DNA from 3 places in the Halanaerocella petrolearia genome. Region 1 is predicted to be linked to each of the others. Evidence: riboswitches for the same ligand, from Rfam matches in the RefSeq annotation. Region 1 holds a riboswitch; each other region holds the start of a gene.
The links. A riboswitch is a leader RNA that binds a small molecule or an ion and turns the genes downstream of it on or off. The one in region 1 is predicted to bind lysine.
Positions count from the first base shown of each region.

Region 2: it holds a riboswitch for lysine, as region 1 does, so the genes downstream of both, ACYQ39_RS01445 (Na+/H+ antiporter NhaC family protein) here and lysA (diaminopimelate decarboxylase) in region 1, are expected to answer to the same signal.
Region 3: it holds a riboswitch for lysine, as region 1 does, so the genes downstream of both, dapB (4-hydroxy-tetrahydrodipicolinate reductase) here and lysA (diaminopimelate decarboxylase) in region 1, are expected to answer to the same signal.

Region 1 is NZ_BAAHXW010000001.1:840,197-844,473, reverse strand. It holds gene ACYQ39_RS04300 (TetR/AcrR family transcriptional regulator) at 1-35, shown strand, start outside; gene ACYQ39_RS04295 (DMT family transporter) at 203-1,120, shown strand; gene ACYQ39_RS04290 (topoisomerase DNA-binding C4 zinc finger domain-containing protein) at 1,192-1,659, shown strand; lysine riboswitch at 1,733-1,904, shown strand; gene lysA (diaminopimelate decarboxylase) at 2,015-3,328, shown strand; gene ACYQ39_RS04280 (CBS domain-containing protein) at 3,718-4,277, shown strand, end outside.
Region 2 is NZ_BAAHXW010000001.1:269,944-274,220, forward strand. It holds gene ACYQ39_RS01440 (vWA domain-containing protein) at 1-309, opposite strand, end outside; gene ACYQ39_RS01445 (Na+/H+ antiporter NhaC family protein) at 431-2,008, opposite strand; lysine riboswitch at 2,090-2,225, opposite strand; gene ACYQ39_RS01450 (protease complex subunit PrcB family protein) at 2,305-2,787, opposite strand; gene ACYQ39_RS01455 (hypothetical protein) at 3,001-3,141, shown strand; gene ACYQ39_RS01460 (manganese efflux pump MntP) at 3,471-4,019, opposite strand; gene ACYQ39_RS01465 (zinc ribbon domain-containing protein) at 4,054-4,257, opposite strand; gene ACYQ39_RS01470 (aminotransferase class I/II-fold pyridoxal phosphate-dependent enzyme) at 4,275-4,277, opposite strand, start outside.
Region 3 is NZ_BAAHXW010000001.1:707,944-712,220, reverse strand. It holds gene ACYQ39_RS03635 (methyl-accepting chemotaxis protein) at 1-689, shown strand, start outside; partial or broken gene ACYQ39_RS03630 (ribbon-helix-helix domain-containing protein) at 798-899, opposite strand; partial or broken gene ACYQ39_RS03625 (zinc ribbon domain-containing protein) at 920-1,018, shown strand; gene ACYQ39_RS03620 (YlmC/YmxH family sporulation protein) at 1,160-1,408, shown strand; lysine riboswitch at 1,476-1,650, shown strand; gene dapB (4-hydroxy-tetrahydrodipicolinate reductase) at 1,727-2,521, shown strand; gene dpsA (dipicolinate synthase subunit DpsA) at 2,595-3,473, shown strand; gene ACYQ39_RS03605 (dipicolinate synthase subunit B) at 3,552-4,145, shown strand.

The DNA.
Region 1 (4,277 bases):
TTGAGTTATACTTTAATGGATTAATTAAAGATTGAGTCCTCTCTTAACATTTATATATATTATAAAGGCCAACTATCTTGTTGGCCTTTTCTATGTGTTGAACTATAATTTTACTAATGAAAGAATAGTTCATCTAACAAATCAATACTTCATCAGATATAATAAGAGACGAAAAGATAAGAATTAGATAGGAGTGAAAGTGATGTACTTTAAGTATTTACCTATTTTGTGTGGATTACTTGTGTCAGTAATCTTTGGTTTTTCTTTTATATTTACTAAAGAAGCATTATCAGTTATTAGTACTTTTCATCTGTTAGGTTTTAGATTTGCTATAGCTACATTATTACTTACTATATTAAATATAATGGGAATTATTAAACTGGATTTTAAAGAAAAGAATATTAGATTATTATTCTTATTAAGTTTCTTTCAACCAGTAATTTATTTTATCTGTGAAACAGTAGGGATTAGGTTAACTACCTCTTCTGAAGCAGGAATGATGATAGCATTAATTCCTGTAAGTGTTACTATTTTAGCGGCTATCTTTCTTAATGAAAGACCAGCCTTAAAACAGATTGGATTTATTATTTCTTCAGTGGTGGGAGTATTATTTATTATTGTTATGAAAGGAAGTTTAAAGTTTAGTGGTCAGCTAGGAGGTATTTTATTCTTATTAGGTGCAGTTTTGTCGGCTGGATTCTATAATATTCTGTCTCGTAAATCCTCTCTAGAATTTAAACCAGTGGAAATAACATATGTTATGATGTGGATTGGGGCTTTATTCTTTAATGGAGTAGCTATTATTCAACATCTTAATCAAGGGCAGTTGGCCCAGTATTTTGCTCCTTTAAGAAATTCAAAAGTTTTAATGGCAATCATTTATTTAGGAATATTATCATCAGTAGCAGCCTTCTTTATGGTTAATTTTATGCTTTCTAAGTTAGAGCCTTATCAGTCTGCTGTCTTTACTAACTTTACGACTGTAGTTTCAATAGTAGCAGGAGTAGTATTTCGAGGAGAACCTTTTTACTGGTTTCATTTAGTAGGAGCTTTATTAATTTTGATAGGTGTTTGGGGAACTAACTATTATGGAGTTTCCAAAGAAGTTGCTACTGGATAAGTGTTTTTCATTATTTAATTAGCTTAAGTCAAGAGTTAATAAGTAGAGTTAGCTTGAAGGGAATAATTAATTTGATTAAAGATTTTCAAATCAACGATATAATTGATTATAGCTTAAACTATTCGCTTGAAGCTAGCTTTTTATTTAAATCAACCTTCTTCTTGCAAGTATCCGGTATTATTTATTTGATAACGTTATGTTACTTATTTTATGATTGTGATGAAGTCTGGATTGTAACAACTACTAATAAACTTTCTAATGATGTTAATAAGACAGCTACTATATTAGGAGTTGAAATAGTTAATCGAAGGACTTTAAATCAGTACTTAGTAGATATAGGATTCTGTCAACAGAGTGAAAAAAGAAAGGTGAAGAACTCAGAACCAGAGAAGAAAGATACTAATAAGCAGACAAAGATTGTAGGAGAAATCTGTCCTAAATGTGGCAGTAAAATGGAGATTGAAGAAGGAAAGTATGGTCAGTTTTGGGGATGTAGCCAGTTTCCTGATTGTAAAGAAACAGTTAGTATCAAAGAATAGCCAAATAATTGATAATTAATTTCAAAAAGGTTTGACAAGATAGACTAATTATGTTAAGCTATTTCCAACTGAATAAAACGATAGAGGAGCAACAATTATCAGTACTTCTAAGAAGCTAAGGTTAAGCGTAGAATTAGAAGGAAAGGGATTATTGCCGAAGCTCTAAAAGAGATTACCAGCTTTTAGAGTTGGTAATATAACTAATAGTTATATTACTGCCATTTCTGTGGAGAGCTATTTTAGGACTGGGATACGGTTATGAGATAAGTTGGCTCATAACCATTTTTTATTATTAGTAATCAAAAATTAGTGTGAGAAAATAGTAATATAGAGTAGGGAGAAAGGAGTATAGATTATGAAATTACAAGGAACAATGGAGATTAATGAGAAGGGAACTTTAGAGATTGCTGGTCATGACTTAGAGGATATTGCCGAGGAATATGGAACAGCGCTATATATATTAGATGAAGCTGAAATCAGGAATAACTGTCGTGCTTACAGAGAGTCTTTTGAGAAGTGGTATCCTAATTCGGAGACTTTATATGCTAGTAAGGCCTTCTTATCTGTAGCAATGGCTAAGATTATTGACCAAGAAGGATTAGGTTTAGATATTGTATCAGGAGGAGAGTTATATACAGCTTTAGAGGCTGACTTTCCAGTAGAAAAGCTTTATTTTCATGGTAATAATAAGACACCTGATGAAATTGAAATGGCTTTAGATGCAGAAGTAGGTACTTTTGTAGTCGATAATCAGTATGAGTTGGAGTTATTAAATCAATTAGCTGGTAAACATGGAGTAGTGCAGGAGATTCTACTTAGAGTTACACCAGGTATTGAAGCTCACACTCATAGTTATATTCAGACTGGACAGACAGATTCTAAATTTGGAGTAGGAGTTCAAAATGGTTTAGCTCTAGAGGTAATCAAAGATGCTAAAGAGCTAGATAATGTTAAATTGACAGGATTACATTGTCATATTGGTTCTCAAATCTTTAAGCTGAAGTCATTTGGTAAGGCAATTGAGATTATGATGGACTTTGTTGAGGAAGTTAAAGAAGAGACAGGGTTAGTAATGGAGAAGTTAAACTTAGGTGGTGGAATTGGTATTCCTTATACTGAAGAAGAGAATAAGCCAAGTATTGATGATTATGCTCGGATTGTAACAGAAACAATTAAAGATACATGTGAAAGATTAGATATGCCACTACCAAAGATTATTAATGAACCAGGGCGGTCTATTATTGGTACTGCTGGTTCTACACTTTATCGCGTAGGTTCGGTAAAAGAGATTCCTGATATTAGAAAGTATGTTGCTGTTGATGGTGGTATGCCAGATAATATTAGACCTGCTCTTTATGATGCTGAATATGAAGCTACTATAGTTAATAAAGCAGATCAAGATCCAGAAGAGGAAGTAACAATTACAGGTAAGTGTTGTGAATCTGGTGATATTTTAATTAAGGATATTGAATTGCCTAAAGCAGAGTCTGGTGATCTATTATTGACTTCTTGCACAGGAGCTTATGGTTATGCTATGAGTAGTAATTATAATGGTTTAACTAGACCAGGAGTCTTATTATTAAGTGAAGATAGTGTAGACTGGATTGTTAAGCCTGAAAATTATAAAGATCTAATAGCTAATGATGTAGTACCAGAACGATTAAAGTAATTAGTAATAAATAATTAAATTTATAAACTAGTAAGGGCGCCTTAGGGCGCTCTACTTTTTTTCTGTCACCTTTTATGGTATAATAATAAGGTGTGTCACTTTTAGTGACACAGCTATCAGCTGTCTGCTATGTGCTATTAGCTAATTCAAAACTTAATTCACTATGAATTCTATATTCTAGGGATTTTATTGCATTTATGATTTTGATTCAGCTCACGAATCATAGCATATGGCTAATAACCGTGGCACGAAAGTGCCACTTTATATCAATAATTTAATAAGATGATTAGTGAATAATAAATAATAAATAACAAGGGATAGAAAGTAATTTTTATTATAATTATTTTTGAATTTAACTGTAAATTGTAAACTAATAAAAGGGTGATAAAATGGAAATAATCACTAGTCACCAGCGAACTGATTTTGATGGATTGGCTGCTATGGTAGCAGCAAAGAAGTTATATCCAGAAGCTAGAATGGTTTTTTCAGGTAAGTTAGCTAATAATGTAAAGAACTTTATGGCTCTTTATAAAGATAGAATTCCTATTAAACGAGTTAGTGATATAGATAAACCAGAGGTAGAAAGAGTTATTATGGTGGATAATGATCTACCTGCTAGGACAGGTTCGTTAGCTGATTTATTTGAAAAGGAGCAGGTTGATATATTGATCTATGATCATCATCAGGAGAATACAGCTGTTGATGATGATAAAATTATTAAGTCTGTTGGAGCTACGACTACTATCTTAGTAGAGAAATTGTTACAGCAGGAGGTAGAGATTACTTCTTTTGAAGCGACTTTATTTGCATTGGGAATTTATGAAGATACAGGAAGTTTGATTTATCAATCAACTACTTCTTTAGATGTTCAAGTTGTAGCTTCTTTATTAGAGCAAGGGGCCAACTTAGAGATTGTTGAAGAGTATATAGATTACTCTCTAGATCGTAA
Region 2 (4,277 bases), 570 kb from region 1:
AAAAACTCTGATTCCTAACTTTACTTTATGAGGTAATTGATTGACTATAGTTTTAATTACTTTTCTAGAAATAGAAAGTTTATTACTATTATCTACTTTGGCCCACATACTTCCTGATACATCCCAGATGATTTCTACATTATCCTGCTGCTGAATAGGTAATTGTGGTTTAATAACTTTAATTTCTTTTCCTGGTAATGAAGTTTTAGTGGTAGGAAAAGATAAAATATCTAAAGCATCTACTCCAATAATAAAGGATATTAAACAGGTGATTAGGAAAATCAAAGTAATATTCTGCTTTAATCTCATTTGATTTCCTCCTTAACCTTTTATACAATTGTATTCTTAAGAAGACTCTTTATTACGAGATTAAAGTTTATTTTTATCAAAAAAAGAAAAAAACAGTACAGGATTGATCCTGTACTGTTTTTTAAGCTACAAACTTATCTTCAGTTTCAATTGTAGTCTTTTCCACTTTCTCACCATAGAAATTAACAACTAGATACAGAACAATAATTCCTAAAGTTAATAATGGGAAAGTTGCCCAATAAGGCAGTCCAAAACCAGCTGGTAAAAATCCAAATAAGACTGATACTATTCCTACTGTAATAGCATAAGGTAGCTGTGTATTAACATGATCAATATGATCCGCAGCAGAAGCTGTAGAAGACATAATTGTAGTATCAGAAATTGGACTACAATGATCTCCTAATACACATCCAGTTAAAACTGCTCCAATTGTAGGTAACATAGGAGCACCAAATTGATAAGCCATAGGAATCGCTAACGGCATAATAATTGCATTTGTCCCCCATGAAGTACCTGTTGCAAAGGCTACGACTCCTGGAATTAAGAACATCATTGTTGGAATTAAAAATGGAGGAATTAGATCCTTAGTCAAAGCTACAATATAATCAGCTGTTCCTAATTTATCTATAACTGTTCCTAGTGACCAAGCTAAAACTAAAATACCACAGGCAACAGCTAAAGCTTTAGCTCCATCTACCCAACCATCTACTACTTCTTCTACTGATAGATTACCTTTAATTAACCCTAATACTCCTGCAATTAAAGTACCACTAAAGGAAGACCATAATAAAACAACACTAGAATCTGCATTACCAAAAGCATCTCTAATACTTACTGCTGGGTCTAATCCACCACCATTATACCATAAGCCAAATAGTGAGATTGCAATAACTGAAATAATAGGAATAAAAGCATCATACCACTGCATACTATTATCTTCTTTATACTCCATATCTGTCAATTCTTCTGAAGCCATAGGAGTAGCACCATCAGCTAAGACTTTTCCTGTATTTCGTGCTCTCTTTTCAGCTTTATACATTGGCCCAAAGTCTTTTCCAGTCATAACGATTATTAGAACCATAAATAGAGCCAAAATACTATAAAATCGATAAGGAACTGTCTTTAAGAAAGTAGAATAAACATTCTGTTCAATACCTAACTTTGTAAAAGCATCTTGAATTAATCCCATCTCATAACCAACCCATGTAGAGATAAAGGCCATACTAGTGACAGGTGCTGCAGTACAGTCTACAATATAAGCTAATTTTTCTCGAGATACCTTCAATTTATCAGTAATAGACCGCATTGTTGTACCTACAATTAGACTATTAGCATAATCATCAAAGAAGATTAAAAGTCCCATAATCCAAGTAGCTAATTGAGCTCTTTTAGCTGTTTTAGCCTTTTTAGCTATAAAGTCTGCAATTGCATTTGTAGCTCCTGACTTAGTAATAATCCCTACCATACCTGATAATGTAAGTAAGAATAATAATATCGAAGCATTCCAAGAATCAGTTAAAGCACCTACAATATACGTATCAAGTGTCTTCATAAAACCTACTAGTGGATTAAAATCTGCTATAACCGTTGCTCCTACAAATAGACCAGCAAATAATGAAACTAATACTTCTTTACTCCACCAAGCTAAAATAATAGCTAATAATGGTGGTAATAACGACAACCAACCATAACTTTCCACACTTTTTCCCCCTTAAATTTTGTAATCATAATAAAAAAACTCTGGTAGAGTTACTCACCAGAGTTAGATAATACTAACAATAAGTAAGATAGTGCTCCACTAATAATGACAGTCTTGCACCTATTTGGATACAAGCCCAACAATGAATCAATTCATTGTTTCGGCAGTTATCCCTTTCTCCTGAGATACTTTTGATAACTGCTCCCCTATCTCTTTTTTATTTTCCTAAAGTAGTATAACATACATAAGTTATCTGTGCAAACAAAAGATAATATTTATTAATAATTCCCTATAATTTAGTTATTTACTTCTATACTTTCCAATTTTTCTTTATTTGTAGATAAAAAGATAATCTTATTGATCTCTGTTATTTCTACAGAAGGTAATTTAATAATATCATAGGGATAAGTAATAACTTGAATTACAGCTTGATTAGCTGCTGGGCCAACTGCTTTAACAGTCACAAATAGCTTGTCAGCTTTCTTTCGAATCTCTTTTATCTCTATTTCAAAACCTCCTGAAGGGCGTTCTCCTAAAGTAGTATAAATAGCCAGTCCTTCTTCTACTTTTAAATTTTTAATACCACGTAACTCTTGTCTTGCTTTAGCTACATTACTAGGATTAATTACATCCACTTGTTTTTTAGTCAGAAAATCTTCTGTCAATTCTTTACCTATTAATTCTTCTGGATTTTTATAAATCAATTCGCCTTGGTTTAAATTACAACCACTAACTATAAAGACTAATATTAAAGCCCAAGCTACTACTTTAAACTTCATCTAGTTTTCCTCCTTAAAATAAGAATGCTGCAACCATACCTACTTTATTTATTTTTACCATATTAATTATATTATATTTATAAAAGTGATGCAATTACATAATTTGCCTTTAGTTGATAGATAACTTTAAATTACATTTTTACAATATTTGCGATAGGATAATCTGTTAGTAACCAGGATAAAATAATAATAGTTGTGAAAGGAGGCTCTAAAATGATGTTAAGCAGAGTTAAAGATCAACTTAGTAAGACTATGCAAGATCCTAAAGAAGATAATTATTATCCAACTTTAATCCTTACAGCAGCTGGAGCTTTTGTTTTAGGAAGACTTATGGGCTTTATTAAACGAAGATAATTATCATTCAAAATAAGAGCCCGGGCTAAGTTGGCCCGGGAAAGAATAGGAGTATGTAAGGGCTAGAAGATAATCCCCAGCCCCTCTATTAGCTTAATAATCAGATCCTAACAATAATAAGATAAGGATTAAAAATACAACATAAGCTCCATCATCATAAGTTCCACCCATGTTTTCAACCCCCTTTTCTTTTACTATAACTTATGCATTAACTTAAAAAATGTTAAAAATAAAATAACTAATCTATCTTGATTAACATTTATTTATATAATTAGTTTCATAAGAAATTCTGCACTAAAATACAATAAGAACTCCCAGATTGGGAGTTCTTATAAAAAAATCATTTTTAAACCAAAAACTACTAAAATTAGTCCTCCTAAATAATCAGCATACTTTTCGACTATCATAAAATTTTTGATATAATTAACGATCACAAAGGAGATAAAAGTTAAAATAGAACAGATCAACCCGATAACTATTGTCTTAGCAATAATTGCAGATATATTTAAATTATATAGTATTGAAAATCCTACGCCTAAAGCATCAATACTAACGCTGACACCTAAAATAATATAAGTAGCTAATTCAATTTTTCTATAAAGACAAGTTTCATCATTTTCATAGCCTTCTTTTAGCAACAATAAACCTAGTAAAAGGATAATAATTCCACTTACAGAACTACTAATATTAAACAAATTACTATCAATATAATTACCAACTATCGCTCCTGTAAAGGAAAACAAAAACTGAAACAGTCCAAAAGAAAATATCAATCCAAACCTTTCTTTAGAACTTATCTTACTTCCACAACCTATACCTAATGCTACACCAAAAGCATCTAAAGCTAATGCTATAGCTATAGGAATAATTCCTAGCATAAATTTCACTCCAATATTATTAAGTTTGCTTTATTTAAGAGAAGAAATCAAAAATATTACTTAAAGTACTACTATCTGCTTTAAAGAGTTCAGTATAACCACACTTAGCACAACTTACTGTAGTAAATTTTTTACTTTGAATATCAAAGAATTTAGATAGACCACTTCCAGTAGCAGAAAATTCATCAGTCTCATAACTATGATTATCACACTTAGGACAAGTATAGTCTTTAGGCATCTAGTCACCACCTCCTATTA
Region 3 (4,277 bases), 130 kb from region 1:
TTTCAGCTAGTAGCCAAGAAGTAACTAGTTTGGCTCAAGAAGCTAGTTCACAAGCTCAAGTTGGTAATCAAAATATACAACAGACTCTATCCAGTATGGAGGATATTAATCAGACTGTAACTAAGGCTGTAACAGTAATTAATGAGTTAGATAATAAATCACAGGAGATTGATCAGATTGTAGAAATGATCAGTAATATTGCTGATCAGACTAATTTACTTGCTTTAAATGCAGCTATTGAGGCGGCAAGAGCAAGTTCTACTGATGGAACTTGTAAAGGTGGGCAAGGACAGGGATTTGCTGTAGTAGCTGATGAAATTAGAGAGTTGGCTAATGAAACTACTCAGGCTACTGAAAAGATAGCAGACTTGATTCAGGAAACACAAGCTAAGTCAAAAGCTGGTTTAGAATTTATTAATCAAGTAGAAGATAAAGTTGAATCAGGGAAGGAAGTAGCTAGAGAGACAGAAGAAGTCTTTGCTCAGATTAAGAATGCTATTCAGGAGACATCAGCTCAGATTCAACAGACTGCTGCTGGAGCTCAGAACTTGGCTCAAAATAGTAATCAAGCTAAAAAAGCTTCAGAAGAGATTAATAGTATGTCTCAGGAAGTAACCTATTCAGCTCAAGAACTGGCTGAGTTGGCCCAGGAGTTACAAAACTTAGTAGAAAGATTCAAAGTTAATTAAAGGAGTGATAGAAGTTAAGTCCACTCGCAAACTACTGTGGTGAATTTATTATAGCAATGGTCTCCCTTGATAATGCCCTGTGGTAAGTAAGAGTGGACGGTCTTGACCTTATTCTTTATGTTTTTTAAGTAAGTCCTTAATAGCCTCATCAAGCAATTTAGATTTAGGTATTCTAGTTTCTTTAGAAAGATTATCTAATTTAGCAATTAAATCTTTAAAAAGTTAGAAAGTGGGAATGTTCTGAATGTGGCGAAGTGCACGATAGAGATATTAACGCTAGTAAAAATATTTTAAATGAAGGATTAAAAATTAAGGCAAGTACCACTTAGGATTTGTACCGTTGGGCTGACGGGAAGTTATGCTTAGGAGTTTACATAGCAGGTCTTGTATTTTAGACTTGCTATATATGAGTAGTGGTTACACTCTCAGCCTAAGAATCCTCGTGGGCTTGCCCCGAGGAGGGTCAATGAATGAGATTAAGTCAACTACAGGGGAAAGAGATTGTAAATTTACATAATGGGGAGCGGTTAGGCTTAATTAATAATACCGACTTAATCTTTAATACTAAAACTGGGGCTCTAGAGTCAATTTTAATTCCTAATCAAAGAGGCCTTTTTGGAATGGTAGGTAGAAAGCAAGAGTTAGAGATTCCTTGGGATTCAGTAGTAAAAGTAGGCAGTGAAATAGTCATTATTGATCTACCTTTAGAAAAATTCTAAGAAGGCTTGACAAAGTTAATTAAATATTAGACAATGTAATAGACAACGTAATAGAATTTAATAATGAGGGTAAGATTGAGGAGCAATAATTATCAGTAACTATAGGGAGCAAGTCAGCTTTGAACTATAGTAAAAGGAATTATTGCCGAAACCTAATTTAGTTGATAATTAGATTAGGTTGGGGTTGTATTTAAGAGATACAATACTGTCACTAGAAGCGCTAGTGTTGTGCTATCTTATCGTTTCGAAATTTGAAGCGATTGGTAGCTACCAATCGCTTTTGTTATAGGTATTACTTTTAAATAAAGGAGTGATAGAGTGGTAACTGAAATTGTAGTTTCTGGGGCCAATGGTAGAATGGGCCAAGCAGTAGTAGAAATGATTTCAGAAGTAGATGATTTTGAGTTAGTAGGAGCAGTTGATAGAGAGGATATTGGAGAAGATATCCATCAAATTTTAGGTTTAGATGAAGAACCTATGGAAATAACTGAAGATTTAGCGACTACTTTAGAGCAAGTTAAGCCTGATGTAGTAGTTGATTTTACTAATCCGCAGGTAGTAATGGAACAGATTAAGACTGTTTTAGACCATCAGATAGACCTTGTAGTTGGAACAACTGGAATTACAGAACCTGATTTAGCTAAAATTGAAGGTTGGAATCAGAAGCAAAATAAGGTAGTAATTGCACCTAACTTTGCTATTGGAGCTATTTTGATGATGAACTTTGCTCAGAAGGCAGCTGAGTTTATGGATGATGTAGAGATTATTGAGTTACATCATGATAACAAGTTAGATGCTCCATCAGGTACAGCTATTAAGACAGCTGAATTAATTAGCCAGAATTTAGATAAACCAGAGCAGAAAGTAGCAGAAGTAGAAGAGTTAGAAGGGGCTCGTGGTGGAGAACATGATGATATTAACATTCATAGTGTTCGACTACCTGGATTAGTAGCTCACCAAGAAGTCATTTTTGGAGGAGAAGGACAGACTTTAAGTATCAAGCATGATTCAATTAATCGAAAGTCTTTTATGCCTGGAGTTGAATTGGCAATTAGAAAGTTGTCTGAGATTGAAGGAGTAGTTTACGGATTAGATAATTTAATTGATTTATAAAATAAATTTTAAATAGACAAGCACTTACTAAGATAAAGTTACATATAATGATTTAGAGAAAGGGGGATAGATAGTGGACTATAATCTAGAAGGTAAAAGGATTGCTCTATTAGGTGGAGATGACAGAGAAGTTAAGTTGTTGTCTATACTACAAACAAGTGGGGCTGATGTTGAAGTTTTAGGACAGCCTAAAGTTGAATCTAAAGGAATTAAAACAGTTGACTCATTACAAGAAATATCTACTAAATTCGATGCAGTAATTGCACCAATGACAGGAACTAATAAACAATATCAGATAAAAAAGACTTTTGTAGAAGAGGATATTTCTTTAACAGAAGAATTTTTTGCTAGGTTACAGGCAGGTGCTAAATTCTTTATTGGTTTTGCTAAACCTAAGATTAAAGAATGGTGCCAAAAGTATGATATAGAATTAATTGAATTAGCTGCTTTAGATGAAGTAGCTATTTTAAATGCTATTCCTACTGCTGAAGGTGCTATAGAGTTGGCTATTAGAGAAGCCCCAATTAATCTTCATAATAATAATTCTTTTGTTTTGGGATTAGGTCGAGTAGGCTTAACTTTAGCTAGAATGCTAAAAGGATTAGGCAGTAATACTTTTGGAGTAGCTCGTAAACCTAAAGATTTAGCTAGGGCTTCTGAAATGGGACTAGTGCCAGTCCACTTTAAAGATTTAATTAGTGAGATTAGTAAAGCTGATTTTATCTTTAATACAGCACCAGCCTTAGTTTTAGATGAAGAAGTACTTAAAGAGGTTAAGCAAGAAACATTAATTATTGATTTGGCTTCTGCTCCTGGAGGTACAGACTTTGATGTTGCCCAGAAGTTAGGGATTCAAGCAGAGTTGGCTCTAGGATTGCCTGGTAAGGTAGCCCCTGATAGTGCAGGACAGATTTTAGGTAATGTTATCCCTCGGTTATTAAGTCAGGAGTAGTGAGTAATGAGTCGTGAGTTAAAACTAAGAGCTCACAGCTCAAGACTCATAGCTTTATCAATAGGGAGGTGCTTGTCTGTGGATTTTGCTGATAAGACAGTTGGTTTTGCTCTGACAGGTTCTCATTGTACATTAGCTAAGGTAATGCCAGCTATGAAAGATTTAGTCAAGCAAGGGGCCAATGTTTATCCTATCTTATCTGGTGCAGTTCAAGAAGATGATACTAGATTTGGTACTGCTCAAGAATGGCAAGAGAAGGTAGTTGATATTACTGGTAATGAACCGATTACTACTATTCCAGAGGCTGAGCCAATTGGCCCGCAAGAGCTATTAGATATATTAATTGTTGCTCCTTGTACAGGAAATACTACAGCTAAGATTGCTAATGGTATTACTGATACTACAGTAACTATGGCTGTTAAAGCCCAATTGAGAAATAGCCGACCAGTAGTATTATCGATTGCTACTAATGATGCTTTAGGCAATAATGCTAAAAATTTAGGTTTAGTTTTGAATACACCTTACATTTATTTTGTTCCTTTTGGTCAAGATAATCCAAATGGAAAGCCTAATTCATTGGTAGCTAGAATGGATTTAATTGTTGATACTGCTAAATATGCCTTAGAAGGTAAGCAGATACAACCAGTAGTTATTGAATATAAAGGGATTTAAATTCAGTTGACAGTTGACAATTAACAGTTTACAGTTAATAAATAAAAATTATCTTAAAATAATCTATAGAAATTGGTTTTGACTGTCAACTGTAGACTGTAGACTGTAAACTGTACACTACACACTAACTTA